DNA from 3 places in the Comamonas nitrativorans genome. Region 2 is predicted to be linked to each of the others. Evidence: predicted binding sites of a transcription regulator. Region 2 holds the regulator's gene; each other region holds the start of a gene.
What was found. Region 2 encodes sigma-54, which starts transcription at its own class of promoters, with help from an activator protein. Its sites were predicted from a motif close to TGGCANGNAANCTGCTTT; they were not measured.
Positions count from the first base shown of each region.

Region 1: the regulator sigma-54 is predicted to act here: its motif matches at 3,232-3,249, upstream of glnA (type I glutamate--ammonia ligase).
Region 3: the regulator sigma-54 is predicted to act here: its motif matches at 2,475-2,492, upstream of ACFO3A_RS05345 (pilin).

Region 1 is NZ_JBHSEW010000012.1:39,440-44,213, reverse strand. It holds gene ntrC (nitrogen regulation protein NR(I)) at 1-556, opposite strand, end outside; gene glnL (nitrogen regulation protein NR(II)) at 540-1,739, opposite strand; gene glnA (type I glutamate--ammonia ligase) at 1,787-3,193, opposite strand; gene greB (transcription elongation factor GreB) at 3,473-4,045, shown strand; gene ACFO3A_RS13235 (RelA/SpoT family protein) at 4,134-4,774, opposite strand, start outside.
Region 2 is NZ_JBHSEW010000019.1:7,962-12,735, reverse strand. It holds gene ACFO3A_RS15060 (THUMP domain-containing class I SAM-dependent RNA methyltransferase) at 1-979, opposite strand, end outside; gene rpoN (RNA polymerase factor sigma-54) at 1,023-2,546, opposite strand; gene lptB (LPS export ABC transporter ATP-binding protein) at 2,551-3,324, opposite strand; gene lptA (lipopolysaccharide transport periplasmic protein LptA) at 3,321-3,968, opposite strand; gene ACFO3A_RS15040 (thiol:disulfide interchange protein DsbA/DsbL) at 4,073-4,699, opposite strand.
Region 3 is NZ_JBHSEW010000003.1:217,445-222,218, forward strand. It holds gene ACFO3A_RS05325 (barstar family protein) at 1-117, shown strand, start outside; gene ACFO3A_RS05330 (M20 family metallopeptidase) at 229-1,707, opposite strand; gene ACFO3A_RS05335 (hypothetical protein) at 1,730-1,897, opposite strand; gene ACFO3A_RS05340 (hypothetical protein) at 1,930-2,298, opposite strand; gene ACFO3A_RS05345 (pilin) at 2,537-3,004, shown strand; gene ACFO3A_RS05350 (hypothetical protein) at 3,026-3,256, shown strand; gene argC (N-acetyl-gamma-glutamyl-phosphate reductase) at 3,408-4,340, opposite strand; gene sucC (ADP-forming succinate--CoA ligase subunit beta) at 4,618-4,774, shown strand, end outside.

The sequences.
Region 1 (4,774 bases), on a different contig from region 2:
GGCGGTGCAGCGCCTGGGCAACCAGCTCCTTGCCGGTGCCCGATGCGCCGTTGATGAGGACGGTGATGTGCGACTGCGACAGCCGGCCGATGGTGCGGAACACCTCCTGCATGGCGGGCGCTTCGCCGATCAGCCCGTCGGTCTGGGCAATGGCCGGCACGGGCAGGTTCTGGCGGGCCTCGCGGGCGTGGATCAGGGCGCGGCGCACCAGGGCCACGGCCTCGTCCACGTCGAAGGGCTTGGGCAGGTACTCGAAGGCCCCGCCCTGGTAGGACTGGATCGCGCTGTCCAGGTCGGAATGCGCCGTCATGATGATCACGGGCACCTGCGGGCAGGTCTGGCGCACCTGGGCCAGCAGGCCCAGGCCGTCCATGCCGGGCATGCGGATGTCGGTCAGGATGACGCTGGGCGGGGCCTTGGCCAGCTTGCCCTGGACGGCTTCGGCGCTGTCGAACAGGCAGGTACTCAGGCCCGCCTGGGTCAGCGCCTTGTCCAGCACCCAGCGGATGGATTTGTCGTCGTCGATGATCCAGACCAGTTCATGAGGGGCGGACATGCGTGGCTCCTGCCGCAGCGGCATTGTTCGTGGGAGGGAAGGGCACCAGCACCTTGAAGATGGTCTGCCCCGGCTGGCTCTCGCACTCGATCAGGCCGCCATGCTGCTGCATGATGGCCTGGGCGATGGGCAGCCCCAGGCCGGTGCCCTGGGAGCGGCCCGTGACCATGGGGTAGAACACCGTCTCGCGCAGCTCGGCACCGATGCCGGGGCCGTTGTCCTCGATCTCCACCTGGCACAGCAGGGCGTGGCAGCGCGTGCCGATGGTGAAGCGGCGCAGCACGCGCGAGCGGATGAGGATGCGCGGCGGCGGGCCGTCGGCGGGCTGGCCGGGGGGCATTTTCGGCATTTCCATCAGGCACTGCACCGCATTGCCCATGATGTTGAGGAATACCTGGATCAGCTGGTCGGCATCGGCCCAGACCTCGGGCAGGCTGGGGTCGTAGTCGCGCACCATCTGTACGGCGTCGCCTGCTTCGGCCTGCAAGATCAGGCGCACGCGCTCCAGAATCTGGTGGATGTTCACCCGCGCAAAGGCGGGGGGCTGGCGGGCATCCAGCATCCGGTCGGCCAGGGCACGCAGGCGGTCGGCCTCGTGGATGATGACTTCGGTGTATTCGCGCAGCGGGGCGCTGTCCAGCTGGCGCTCCAGCAGTTGCGCCGCACCACGGATGCCGCCCAGCGGGTTCTTGATTTCGTGCGCCATGCCGCGCACCAGGGCGCGGGTGGCCTGGTTGGCGGTGAACAGGCTGTCTTCGCGGTTGCTGTGGATTTGCCGATCCAGCGGGTGCAACTCCACCAGCAGCTGTCCGCCGCCTGCGCTGCCGGGGGCCGCGCCCAGTGCGGCAGGCAGGGGGGTGACGGTGTAATCGGCCACGGCCAGCTGCATTTCGCCGGTGCCCAGCAGCCGTGCCTCGCGCTGGGTGTAGGGCTGCTGGGCGTGCAGCGCCAGATCCAGGCTGGCGGCGGCGCTGCCGTCGGCATCGTCCAGAAAGGCGGTGAACGCCTGGTGGCGCAGGCGCGGCAGGCCGGTGGCCAGCAATTGCTCGGCCGCGTGGTTGGCGTACTGGATGCGCAATTGTGCATCCAGCAGCAGCACTGCGGTGGCCAGATGCTCCAGCAGTGGCGCCGGCCCCGGTGCAGTGCCGGCGGCGGTGAGGGGGGCAGCAGCGGTGTCGTTCACGCCTTGTCAGTTCTTGTGGGAAGGACGGGTGCCGCTGCCGTCAGCCGTTACAGGCTGTAGTACAGGTCGAACTCGACCGGGTGTACGGCCTGGCGCAGGCGGGTGACCTCGTCCATCTTGCAGTCGATATATGCCTGGAGCATGTCTTCGGTGAAGACACCGCCTTCCAGCAAAAAGCGATTATCCGCCTTGAGCGCGTCCAGCGCCTGCGCCAGGCTGTGCGCCACGCGCGGGACGTTGGCGGCTTCTTCCGGGGGCAGGTGGTAGAGGTTCTTGCTCATCGCATCGCCGGGGTGGATGCGGTTGCGGATGCCGTCCAGCCCGGCCATCAGCAGGGCCGAGAACGCCAGGTAGGGGTTGGCCAGCGGGTCGGGGAAGCGGCATTCGATGCGCTGCGCCTTGGGGCTGGAGGTGTAGGGGATGCGGATCGAGGCCGAGCGGTTGCTGGCCGAGTACGCCAGCATTACCGGCGCTTCGTAACCGGGCACCAGGCGCTTGTAGCTGTTGGTGCCGGGGTTGGTGATGGCGTTCAGGGCGTGCGCGTGGTGGATGATGCCGCCGATGTAGTACAGCGCCAGCTCCGACAGGTTGGCGTAGCCGTCGCCGAAGAACAGGTTCTTGCCGTCCTTGAACAGCGACTGGTGGACGTGCATCCCCGAGCCGTTGTCGCCGACCAGCGGCTTGGGCATGAAGGTGGCGGTCTTGCCGTGGGCGTGGGCGGTGTTGTGGATGCAGTATTTGAGGATCTGCACCTCGTCGGCCTTGCTCACCAGGGTGTTGAAGGCCACGCCGATCTCGCACTGCCCGGCATTGGCCACCTCGTGGTGATGCACCTCGATCTTCAGGCCCATGGCCTGCATGGCGCGGCACATGGCGGTACGCACGCCGTGCAGCGAATCGACCGGCGGCACCGGGAAGTAGCCGCCCTTGACGCGCGGGCGGTGGCCGGGGTTGTGGCCGTCCATGTCCTGGTTGTTCGCCCAGGCGCCTTCGGCAGAGTGGATTTTGAAGCTGGCGCTGTCCATCTGCGACTGCCATTGCACCGAGTCGAAGATGAAAAATTCCGGCTCCGGCCCGAAGTAGGCGGTATCGGCAATGCCGGTGGAACGCAGGTACAGCTCGGCCCGGCGGGCGATGGAGCGCGGGTCGCGGGCGTAGCCCTGCATGGTGGACGGCTCCAGCACGTCGGCCCGCACGATGACGGTGGGTTCCTCGGCGAAGGGGTCGAGCACGGCGGTTTGGTCGTCGGGCAGCAGCACCATGTCCGAGGCTTCGATGCCCTTCCAGCCGTGGATGGACGAGCCGTCGAACATCTTGCCGTCTTCAAAGGCGTCTTCCTGCATGGCCTCGGCGGGGAAGGTGACGTGGTGTTCCTTGCCCAGCGTGTCGGTAAAGCGCAGATCGACCCAGCGGGCATCGTGTTCTTGGAGGAGGGAGTGGGTTTTCAGTGACATGGAGGTGCTTCCGTTGGTGAGGGGATGACGCCCCGTAAAAAGCAATAACCGTGCCATGTTTGCAAAAATTGGTGCGGATGCGTGCCAACCGGCCAGCGCCCGCCTGTTTCCGCCCGCGCCGCAGGCACGCGCCCTGCCTGCCGATGCCAGTTGATGGTGCAGCCGGGTGCTGGCCGGGTGATTCATTGCAGTGCATCCACCGGCGGCCATGCACCAAGTTGAGGCAGCGGCGGTGCCCACGGGTGCCCGGTAGGCGCTTCTTGTGTGAAGATGGCGGCCATGAGCAAAGCCTTCACCAAAGAACCCGACGGGCAGCTGGACGGCGACGATGACGATCTGCCCAGCCTGCCGAAAATCCCCGCCGGCAGCAAAAACTACATCACCCCGCAGGGCTACGCCGTGCTGAAAGCCGAGCTGCTGGCCCTGATTGACGAGGAGCGCCCCAAGGTGGTGGAAACCGTGCACTGGGCGGCCAGCAACGGCGACCGTTCGGAAAACGGCGACTACCTGTACGGCAAGCGCCGCCTGCGGGAAATCGACCGGCGCATCCGCTTTCTGACCAAGCGCCTGGAAATGGCCGAGGTGGTCGATCCCAGCGTCCACGCGGGCAGCGACCAGGTGTTCTTCGGCGCCACCGTGACCTATGTGGACGACGAGGACGTGCAGCGCACCATCACCATTCTGGGCATCGACGAGGCGCAGACCCGCCAGGGCCAGGTCAGCTGGGTGGCCCCGGTGGCGCGGGCCCTGCTCAAGGCCCGGGTGGGCGACGAAGTGCCGCTGCCCACGCCCGCCGGGGTGCGGATGCTGGAAGTGCTGGCGGTGGAGTACCCGCAGGCCTATAAAAAGTGAGCTGCTTCCGCTGATAAACAAAGGGATTCAAGGTGAAAAATACCTGAATCCCTTTGTTTATCAGCGGAAGCAGCTATTTTTTATATCTTCAAGGCGCCAACACCCGGCTACAGCTCAACACCACGGTATTGCGGCGCAGCGCCCGCAGCGCCGTCTCCAGCTGCAACTGGTCATGCACCGCAACGGTAAAGCGCAGCACGGTGGTCTGCATGGCCGATTCGTCCTCGATGTCCACGCGGCGGATATCCACGTCGGTATCGGCCAGCACCTGCGTGATGCGGGCCAGCACGCCCCTGCCGTTCTGCACCGTCAGAGTGATATTGGCGTTGTACAGGTGCCCGGTGTTGGCGTCCTCGCCCCATTCCACGGCAATCTGGCGCTCGGGCTGGCGTTCCAGCAGGTGCTGCGCTTCGGTGCAGTCGCTGCGGTGTACGTGCAGGCCGTCGCCGTGGCCCAGGTAGCCGGTGACGGCATCCCCCGGCACCGGGGTGCAGCACGGGGCGTAATGGGTGGCGGCGCGGTTCTGGTTGTCCAGGATGACGCTGCTGTGCGGCCGCGTGTTCTGCGTGAAGCGCTGCTGCGTCAGCAGCAGGGCGTCGGGGCGCTGGCCCTGGTGCAGCAGGTAGGAGGTGATCTGCTGCGCCACCAGGGTGGCCACCTGGCGGCCCAGGCCGATGTCCGACAGCAGCTCGGTCTGGGTCTGGCCGGGTTTCAGCACCGCCTGCCACA
Region 2 (4,774 bases):
CGGCCACCCCGGCAGCGGCAATGCGTTCGCCATAGGGCGGGTTCATCAGCAGCACGCCCGGCTGGGCGCAGGGCGGCATCCGTTGCAGGGCATCGCCGCCGCGCAACTGCACGGTCTCCGCCACGCCGGCGCGTTCGGCGTTGCGCTGGGCAAAGTCCACCATGCGGTGGGCGATGTCGGAGCCGTAGATGGGCACGGGGCTGTCGTCCAGAATCTGCGCCTCGGCCTCGTCCAGCATGGCGTCCCAGACGTGTTTCTGGAAAGGCAGCAGCTTTTCAAAGGCAAAGCGGCGCAGGATGCCGGCGGGAATCCTGCGGGCGATCTGCGCCGCCTCGATCACCACCGTGCCGCTGCCGCAGCAGGGGTCGTACAGCGGCTGGGGATGGGCGCCGTGCGGATTCCAGCCGGTGGCGGCAATCATGGCGGCGGCCAGGGTTTCCTTCAGCGGCGCATCGCCCTTGTCCTCGCGCCAGCCGCGCTTGAACAGCGCCTGGCCGGAGGTGTCGATATACAGCGTGGCCGTGTCGGTGGTCAGGTGCAGATGCACGCGCACGTCCGGGTAGTGCGTATCCACGCTGGGGCGCACGCCCTGGCGCTTGGTGCGGAAGCGGTCGGCCACGGCGTCCTTGACGCGCAGGGCGGCAAAGTTCAGGCTGGTCAGCGGGCTGTGCTGGGCGGTGACTTCCACCTTGAAGGTGCGCTGCGGGTCGAACCAGATTTCCCAGGCGACTTCGCAGGTGGCGCGGTAAATGTCGTTTTCGTTGCGGTAATCGGCCAGCGCCAGCTCGACCAGCACGCGCTGGGCCAGACGGCTGTGCAGGTTGAGCAGCATGACGTCGCGCCACGCGCCGCGCAGCATGACGCCGCCGCGCCCGACCAGCAGATCCTGCCCGCTGGCACCGGTGATGGCGTGGACCTCGTCGGCCAGAAAGCCCTCGACGCCGGCGGCGCAGGGCAAAAACAGATGCAGTTGGTTCATAAGTGGGGCCGAGCATAGCGCCCGGCAGGGGTTTAGAGCGTTCTCAGACAGTTTTGCGCAGGCTGGTGGCGGGAATGTGCAGCGCCTCGCGGTATTTGGCAACGGTGCGGCGGGCGCATTCGATGCCTTGCGCGGCCAGCAGATCGGCAATCTTGGCGTCGGACAACGGCTTTTGCGGATTTTCTGCGGCGATGAGCCGGGCAATCACCGCCTGCACCGCCGTGCTGGAGGTGCTGCCGCCGGTGTCGGTCTGCACGCCGGAGCTGAAGAAGTAGCTGAACTCGAACGTGCCCTGCGGCGTGGCCATGAACTTGCCGTTCACGGCACGGCTGATGGTGGAGGTGTGCAGTTGCAATTGCTCGGCCACTTCGCGCAGCACCAGGGGGCGCATGGCGACCGGCCCATGCTCGAAAAAGCCGCGCTGCTGCTGCACGATGGCCTGGGCCACGCGCAGGATGGTGTCGAAGCGCTGGGCCAGGTTCTTCACGTACCACCGCGCTTCCTGCAACTGGCCGTGCAGCCCGGCGTAGCTGGCGTGGCCGCGCTGCTGGCGCAGGGCCTGGGCGTAGAGGGCGTGGACGTTCAGGCGCGGCAGCACGTCGGGGTTGAGCTGCACGCGCAGGCCCTGGCGGCTGGCCTGCACCAGCACGTCCGGCACCAGGGTGGCGTGCGCAACCGGCACAAAGCGCCGCGCGGGCTGGGGCTCCAGCCGGGCAATCCAGCGCAGCGCCTGCGCCACCTGCTCGGGCGGGGCGGCGCAGCGCTGGGCCAGGGTGCGCACATCCTTGCGGGCCAGCAGGGCCAGGGGCTGTTCGCACAGGGCCAGCGCCAGGGGGTAAAGGGGGTCGTGCGGTTCTGCGGCCCCGGCGTGGCGCAGTTGCAGGCGCAGGCATTCGGCCACGCTGCGGGCGCCGACGCCCGCCGGCTCCATGCTGTGCAGCAGGGCCAGGGCCAGTTGCAGGGTGTGCAGCAGGGCGTCGCGGGTTTCCTCGTCGGCATCGGGGGCCAGGGTGCCGGCCAGTTCGGGCAGGTCGCCGTCCAGGTAGCCGTCTTCGCGCAGGTTGCCGATGAGAAACTCCAGCGCCGCCCGCTCGGGCGCGGTCAGGCGCAGGTTGGCGGCCTGCTGGTGTAAAAAGTCCGCCAGGGTGGGGCTGCTGGCGGCCAGCTCCCAGGCGCTGGGGGCGGCGTCATCGGCTGCGGCGGCGCTGCGCGGGCCGGGCCGGTCTTCGTCCCAGTCTTCGGGGTTGGCGGCGGCCAGCTCCCAGGTCAGATCGCTTAATTCAGGAGCTTGTTCCGCTGATACAGATTGAATTTCAGCATCGTTTGTTTCTGAAAGCGTTTCCAAATCAGCGGAAGCAGCTATGTTTTCCGATTTTTCCGGGGCATCCGCCCCTGCTTCATCTGCGTCATCCACATCCAGAAAGGGGTTGTCCAGCAGTTGCTGCTGCACTTCCTGTTGCAGCTCCAGGCTGGACAGTTGCAGCAGCCGCAGCGCCTGTTGCAATTGCGGCGTGAGCTGCAACTGGGCACTGGGACGAACGGTCAGTTGCGGTGCGGCCCCAGCCATGGGCTTACATGCGGAAGTTGTCGCCCAGGTAGACGCGGCGCACTTCGGGGTTGTCCACGATCTCCTGCGGCGTGCCGTGAGTCAGCACCGTGCCGTCGCTGATGATGCAGGCGTGGTCGCAAATGCCCAGGGTTTCGCGCACGTTGTGGTCGGTGATCAGCACGCCGATGCCGCGCTCTTTCAGGAAGCCGATGATGCGCTGGATTTCGATCACGGCGATGGGGTCGATACCGGCAAACGGCTCGTCCAGCAGGATGAAGCGCGGGTGCGTGGCCAGGGCGCGGGCGATTTCCACGCGGCGGCGCTCGCCGCCGGACAGGGCCAGCGCGGGCGCATCGCGCAGATGCTCGACGTGCAGCTCTTGCAGCAGGCCGGTCAGCTGGCGCTCGATCTCGTCCTTGCCCAGGGGCTTGCCCGCCGCGTCCTTTTGCAGTTGCAGCACGGCACGCACGTTGTCCTGCACGTTGAGCTTGCGAAAGATCGACGCCTCCTGCGGCAGATAGGACAGGCCCAGGCGGGCACGCTGGTGCATGGGGCTGCGGGCCACCGATTGGCCGTCGATGCGCACGTCCCCGCCGTCGCTGCGCACCAGCCCGACGATCATGTAGAACGACGTGGTCTTGCCCGCGCCGTTGGGGCCGAGCAGGCCGACGACTTCGCCGCTGTTCACCGTCAGCGATACGTCCTTGACGACCTGGCGCTTGCCATAGGTTTTTGCCAGGTGCAGCGCCTCCAGGCGGCTGGCGGCGCCCTGGGCAGTGGCTTGCATCTCGGTCATGGTTCTTGCGGGGCAGGGAGTTGGTCGGTCGGCTGCAACGGCACGCCGGGCTGGGCGGGCGCCTGCGGCGTGGCCTTGGGGGCCAGCACGGCCCGCACCCGGCCCTGGCCGCCGGAACTGCTGCCGTTCTGCGCGGCCTGGCCAGCCTGACTATCGACGGTGAACACGTCGGTCAGGTTGTTGTAGGTGATCTGCCTGCCGGTGATGTCGTCGCTCAGTTTGCCGCCGGTGTAGCGGCGCAACTGGGCGCGGCGCAGCAGGCGCACGTCGTCCTTGCGGCCATCGTATTCGATGACTTCGGCCTCGCCCTCGACGTATTCCTCGGGCGCTCCCGCCGCCGTGTCGCGCTTTTGCCGGAAGAAGGCCCGCTGGCCGCTGGCCGCCGTCACCACCCCGTACTGGTAGCCCTGGGCATCCTGGCGCACGTCGAGCTGGGCGCCGCGCAGCACGATGGAGCCTTTGGTCATCACCACGTTGCCGGTAAAGACGCTGGTCTGCTGCAACTCGTCGTGGCGCAGGGCGTCGGCCTCGATGTGCATGGGCTGGTCGCGGTCGGCCCGCTCGGCCCAGGCAGGCGCAGCCGCCAGATGGGCGGTCAGGCACGCTGCGGCGAAAAGGGAAAGGGGGGGAAAAAAGCGCTTCATAAGCTAGGCATGGTTTTTGCGTGCGATTGTAGCGACCCTGCCGCAGCAACAACAAAGCCCGCCGAAGCGGGCCTTGCAAGCCGATGCCGGTGTACCCGGGCCGGTCAGCCGCGCTTGCGCTCCTGCTCGATCAGGCGGTTGGTGATCTGCACCATCTGCTCGAAGCCGCCGGCCATCGAACCATCGGTGTAGTAGCGCCCGGCAATGCCGATGGCCGGGGTGCCCTCGACCTGGTACTGGTCCTGCAACTGCACGGCCTGGCGGATTTGCGTGGCCACGCTGAACGACTGGTAGGCCGCTTCGAACTTGGCGCGGTCCAGGCCCTGCTCGGCCACCCAGGGGAACAGCACGTCGGGCTGGTCGAGGCGTTTTTTCTGCTCCTGGAAGGCCTTGAACACCTTGGCGTGCAGGGCGGGCACCTGCCCCAGGCTTTCCAGCGCGTAGTAAATGCGCTGCAGCGGCTCGAAGTTCTTGTTGAAGCCGACATGCACCAGGCGCACGCTGACATCCTTGGCGGCGGTTTTTTGCCAGGCCTCGAACATCGGATCGAAGTTCTTGCAGTGCGAGCAGCCGTAGGAGAAGAACTGCACCACCTCCACCTGCCCCTTAGGCGCCAGCACGGACGCAGGCTGCTTGAGCGTCACATAGCCGCTGTCGGCCTGGGCGCCCAGGCTCCATGCGGCAGGGACGGCACCAAGCAGGGCCAACTGGGCAAATTCACGACGTTTCATAAATGGTTTCTCCAAAATAAAGCCCTGCTGGGAGTGGCGGGCGGGCCAGCAGTTCCCGCCCGGCACCACACACTT
Region 3 (4,774 bases), on a different contig from region 2:
GTCGCCCCCAAGTTCGACAAGGACGTGCGCGAGCAATTGCTGGACTGCTTTCGCGATGCGGCCGAGTTCTGGGCCGAACAGAACGTGCCGTTTCGCTGCTTCTACTCCTACCTGTGATGCAACGAAATCAGGAGCTTCTACCGCTTGCCGTCAAAGCATCTGAATAAAAAAAGACCCTGAAAACAAGAAAGCACCCGCGCGAGGTGCTTTCTTTTTTAATGCGCAGTCTTATTGCGCCGGGTCGCCGGCCGTGGCCGCCATGGCCCCGATCACCTGTGCCACGGCGGCGGTGAGCTTTTTGGCGTAGGGCAGGTGCAGGAACTCGTTGGGGCCGTGGGCGTTGCTCTTGGGGCCGAGGACGCCACAGACCATCATCTGCGCCTTGGGGAAACCCTGGGCGAGCATGTTCATCAGCGGAATCGTGCCGCCCTGACCGATGTAGCCGCAGTCCGCGCCGAAGTGGGCGCGGCTGGCGGCGTGCAGGGCCTGCTCGAACCACGGCGTCATGCCCGGCGCGTTCCAGCCGTTGGCGCTGGACGCGCCCTCGAACGTCACCTTGGCGTGGTACGGTGCGTTGTCTTCCAGCAGGGCTTTCAGCTCCTGCACGCAGGCGGCGGCATCGGCCAGCGGCGGCAGGCGCAGGCTGAGCTGGAAGGCGGTGTAGGGCCGCAGCACGTTGCCCGCGTCGCGCAGGGCGGGCAGCCCTTCCGCGCCGGTGACGGACAGGGTCGGCTCCCAGGTGCGTTTGAGCAGCGCTTGCGCCGGGTCATCCGTCATGGGCAGGGCAAAGCCGCCGGGGCCGCCGCAATCGTGCTGCGCCCAGGGGAAGTAGTTCCACGCGGCATCGCCCAGAATCGCCGCCGTGGCCTGGGCCTGGGCGATGCGTTCCTGCGGAATGGCGCTGTGGAAGCTGGCGGGCAGCACGCGGCCTGTGCGGCTGTCTTCCAGGCGATCGAGCACCTGGCGCAGGATGCGAAACGACGATGGCACCACGCCCGAGGCATCGCCCGAATGCACGCCTTCGGTCAGGATTTGCACCTTCAGCGTGCCGCTGGCCATGCCGCGCAGGCTGGTGGTCAGCCACAACTGGTCGTAGTTGCCCGCGCCGCTGTCCAGGCAAATCACCAGGCCCACGTCGCCCAGCCGGGATTTGAGCGCATCGACATAGGGCAGCAGGTCGCCGGAGCCGCTTTCCTCGCTGGTTTCGATCATGCCGACGATGCGCGGGTGCGGCGTGTTCTGGCTTTTCAGCGCCTGGATGGCGGCGATACTGGCGTAGATGGCATAGCCGTCGTCCGCACCGCCCCGGCCATAGAGCTTGTCGCCGTCGATCACCGGCGTCCACGGCCCCAGGTCGCGGCGCCAGCCGTCGAACTCGGGCTGCTTGTCCAGGTGGCCGTACATCAGCACCGTGGGGCTGGCGGCGGCGTTGGCCTGCGTGCCGTCCACTTCAAAAAACAGCAGCGGCGTGCGCCCCGGCAGGCGCACGATCTCCAGCTTGAGGCCTGCCACCTTTTGCGCCTCCACCCACGCAGCAGCGTTGCGCACCACCTGCTCCAGCAGCCCCTGCTGCTGCCAGTCGGGGGCGAACATGGGCGATTTGGCCGGAATGGCGATGTAGTCCTTGAGCTGGGGAATGATGCTGCTGTCCCACTGGCTAGTTACTTGCTCCAGCGCCTGGCTGGGGTTGAAGGATGAATCAGTCATAAAAAACAAAGCTAGTTTCAAGTCAGCGCTGGCCGCCATCAGGCAAGTTAGGCAGTAAAGCGGCCAGTTGTTCGCGGGCAATCACATGCCCATGCGCGGCAGCCTTGGCAATCCACATCAGCGCCAAGGCATTGTGGTCCTCGCCCGGCTCACCCAGCCGGGCCGCGTGCAGCAGGCCCAGCCAGTGCATGGCATCGGCCTCGCCCTGTTCGGCTGCCCGCTCTAGAAAATAATGGGCAATGCGCGTATGACCCTGCCCCCCCCCTCCCCCGACGCTGAAGTCTGCGCAGCCGCGCCGCGCAAGGCAATCAGTGCAAATTTGGCACCCATTTCGGCCTGGGCCAGCGCATCGCCCTGGTCGGCGGCCACCAGGGTCTGCACATCTTCCGCGCCCCAGGTGGGGCACAGCGCAACGTCCATCGCTTGCTGCACCACCGCAAAAGGCACCTGCGCACGCGTGCCATCGCCCAAGCGGGGCACCAATCCATCCTCTATGCGCCGCTGCCAGGTGCGCAGGCTGCGCCCGGTCAGGATGGCGGCGGTGTGAAGGCTGATGGAAGGCGGGGCGTCTGGATGGGCGGCGGCAATCATGCCTGCATTGTAGGGAGGCTTACGGCGCAGTTCCCGCCTTCAAATGTCGCCATTTTTCTGCGACATGCCGAGTGTCTTGATTTTTGAGCGACATGCGCAGGGGAGAAAGCGGGTTTTGTCTGTTGATTGCCACGACACGGGGCGGTATTGCAGCGGTTTTTCGAGTGTTTAAAGGTTGGCACGGGGGTTGCTATTACCGGTGCGTCTTTAATTTTTTACTCACTTGAAGGAGCTGGTTATGAAACGTACTCTGCGTTCCATGCAAAAGGGTTTCACCCTGATTGAACTGATGATCGTGGTGGCGATTATTGGTATTTTGGCGGCTGTGGCTTTGCCAGCGTATCAGGACTATACGGCACGGGCGAAAACAGCGGAAGTTATTTTGGCAGCCAGCACTGCACGTACTTGCGTGAGCGAAAGTGCCCAGGTTGGCACAAACCCTGATGACTGCGATGCAGATTTCCAGGCAACCAAGTATGTTAGCGGTATTACTGTTAGCGCTGCAGGTGTCGTGGTTGCCACTGCCCAAGATGATTTGAATGGTTTGACAATTACACTCACGCCCCAAAAGGGTACTGGAGCTGCCGCAGCAGCAGCTGTCGCCACCGACTTTACGATGGCCCCTGTTACCATTACTGAATGGGTGTGCACCGGCGCTGCAACAGGTTCAGCAAAAAACAGTTGGCTGCCTGCTAACTGCCGTTAAGCAACAGAAGGAGATGCACCCATGAGTAGAAAATTTGAACATGAAGGAAAAACCTTCGAGATTCGTGAAGCAGTTTTAAATAATTGCTATGCGGTTAGAGTATTTTTGGATAACAAACCGGTTAGCCCAAAATATTCGGCCACACTAGAAGTTGGTCATGATTACTTTTCTCAACAGCAGGCACGCATAGTGGACGAACTTGCCAAGACTGCAGAGAGCGACATTCGCAATGGCCTCTACTTTCAAGACTAGCCCTGCGCTCAAACGGAACCGCGCTAAAAGCAAGTAACCCGGATAAGCCAAGCGTATCCGGGTAATACTTCCAAGGCGTTTGCTTTGAAAAAGGCAGACGCCTTTTCTTTATCCAACTACCGCGTGGCTGCGCGGTAGTTTTATGGGGGTCTTACAACCCCAGCATGATTTGCAGGTTCTGCACCGCCGCGCCGCTGGCGCCTTTGCCCAGGTTGTCCAGGCGGGCGATCAGCACGGCGTGGTGGTAGTCGTCGTTGCCGAACACGCGCAGCTCCAGGTAGTTGGTATCGGCCAGGGTATCGGCGGCCAATTTCAAATCTTCGGTGGCGGGCAGCACTTTTACCCACTGCTCGGGCGTATTGGTTTTGGCGTAGTGCGCGGCCAGCACGTCATGCACATCGGCCACGCGCGGGCGGCCCGGCAGGGTATCGAGGTGCAGCGGCAGCTCCACCAACATGCCCTGACGGAAGTTGCCCACCGCAGGAATGAAGATGGGCCGGCGCGTGAGGCCCGTGTAGCGCAGGATTTCCGGGATGTGCTTGTGCGCCAGCCCCAGGGCATAGGCTTCGTGCGGGGCGGCGCTGCCGGACTCGTAGGCCTCGATCATGGGCCGCCCGCCGCCGGAGTAGCCGGAGATGGAGGGCAGCGCCAGCGGCATATCGGGCGGCACCAGCCCGGCATCGACCAGGGGGCGCAGCAGCGCAATCGCGCCGGTAGCGTAGCAGCCGGGGTTGCTCACGCGGCTGGCGCTGCGGATGGCGTCCAGCTGGCCCGGGGCCAGTTCGGCAAAGCCGTACACCCAGTCAGGCGCCACGCGGTGCGCGGTCGAGGCGTCGATGATCTTGATGGTCTTGCCGGTTTGCGCCGTGATGGCATCCACCATGGCCGCCGTCTCCCGCGCCGCGTCGTCGTGCAGGCACAGGATGACCACGTCCACCCCGGCGATCAGGGTGCGTTTGGCGGCGGGGTCCTTGCGCAGTTCGGGGGCAATGCTGACCAGTTCGATTCCGGCCATGTCCGCCAGGCGCTCGCGAATCTGTAAACCGGTGGTACCCGCTTCGCCATCAATAAAAATTCTGTGCATGTGTGAAAAATCCTCCATTCGGCCTGGTGCGCGGCCTGCGCAAGAAACGCATTGTCCTGCAGGTGTTGCACCTTGCGCATTGAAAGCATTTTTTCAAAGACTGATGTGCGCAAGTGACCACTAGCCCATGGTGTAAGACTGTGTTAGACCTGCGTGGTACATTCCGCGATTGCCATGCCTTGCACCCTCAGGCAGTGTGGTTACCATGGGGTTACTGCACGTTGTCGGGGGCGGAAAAGCGGGCATTCCCCCCTCCGTTACTGAGAGACACACACGCATGAAAATTCATGAATACCAAGGCAAGGAAATCTTGCGTCAATTCGGCGTGCCCGTACCCCGTGGCATTGCCGCTTTCACCGTACAAGAAGCTGTGGAAGCTGCCCAGAAACTCGGCGGCCCCGTATGGGTGGTGAAAGCCCAGATCCACGCCGGTG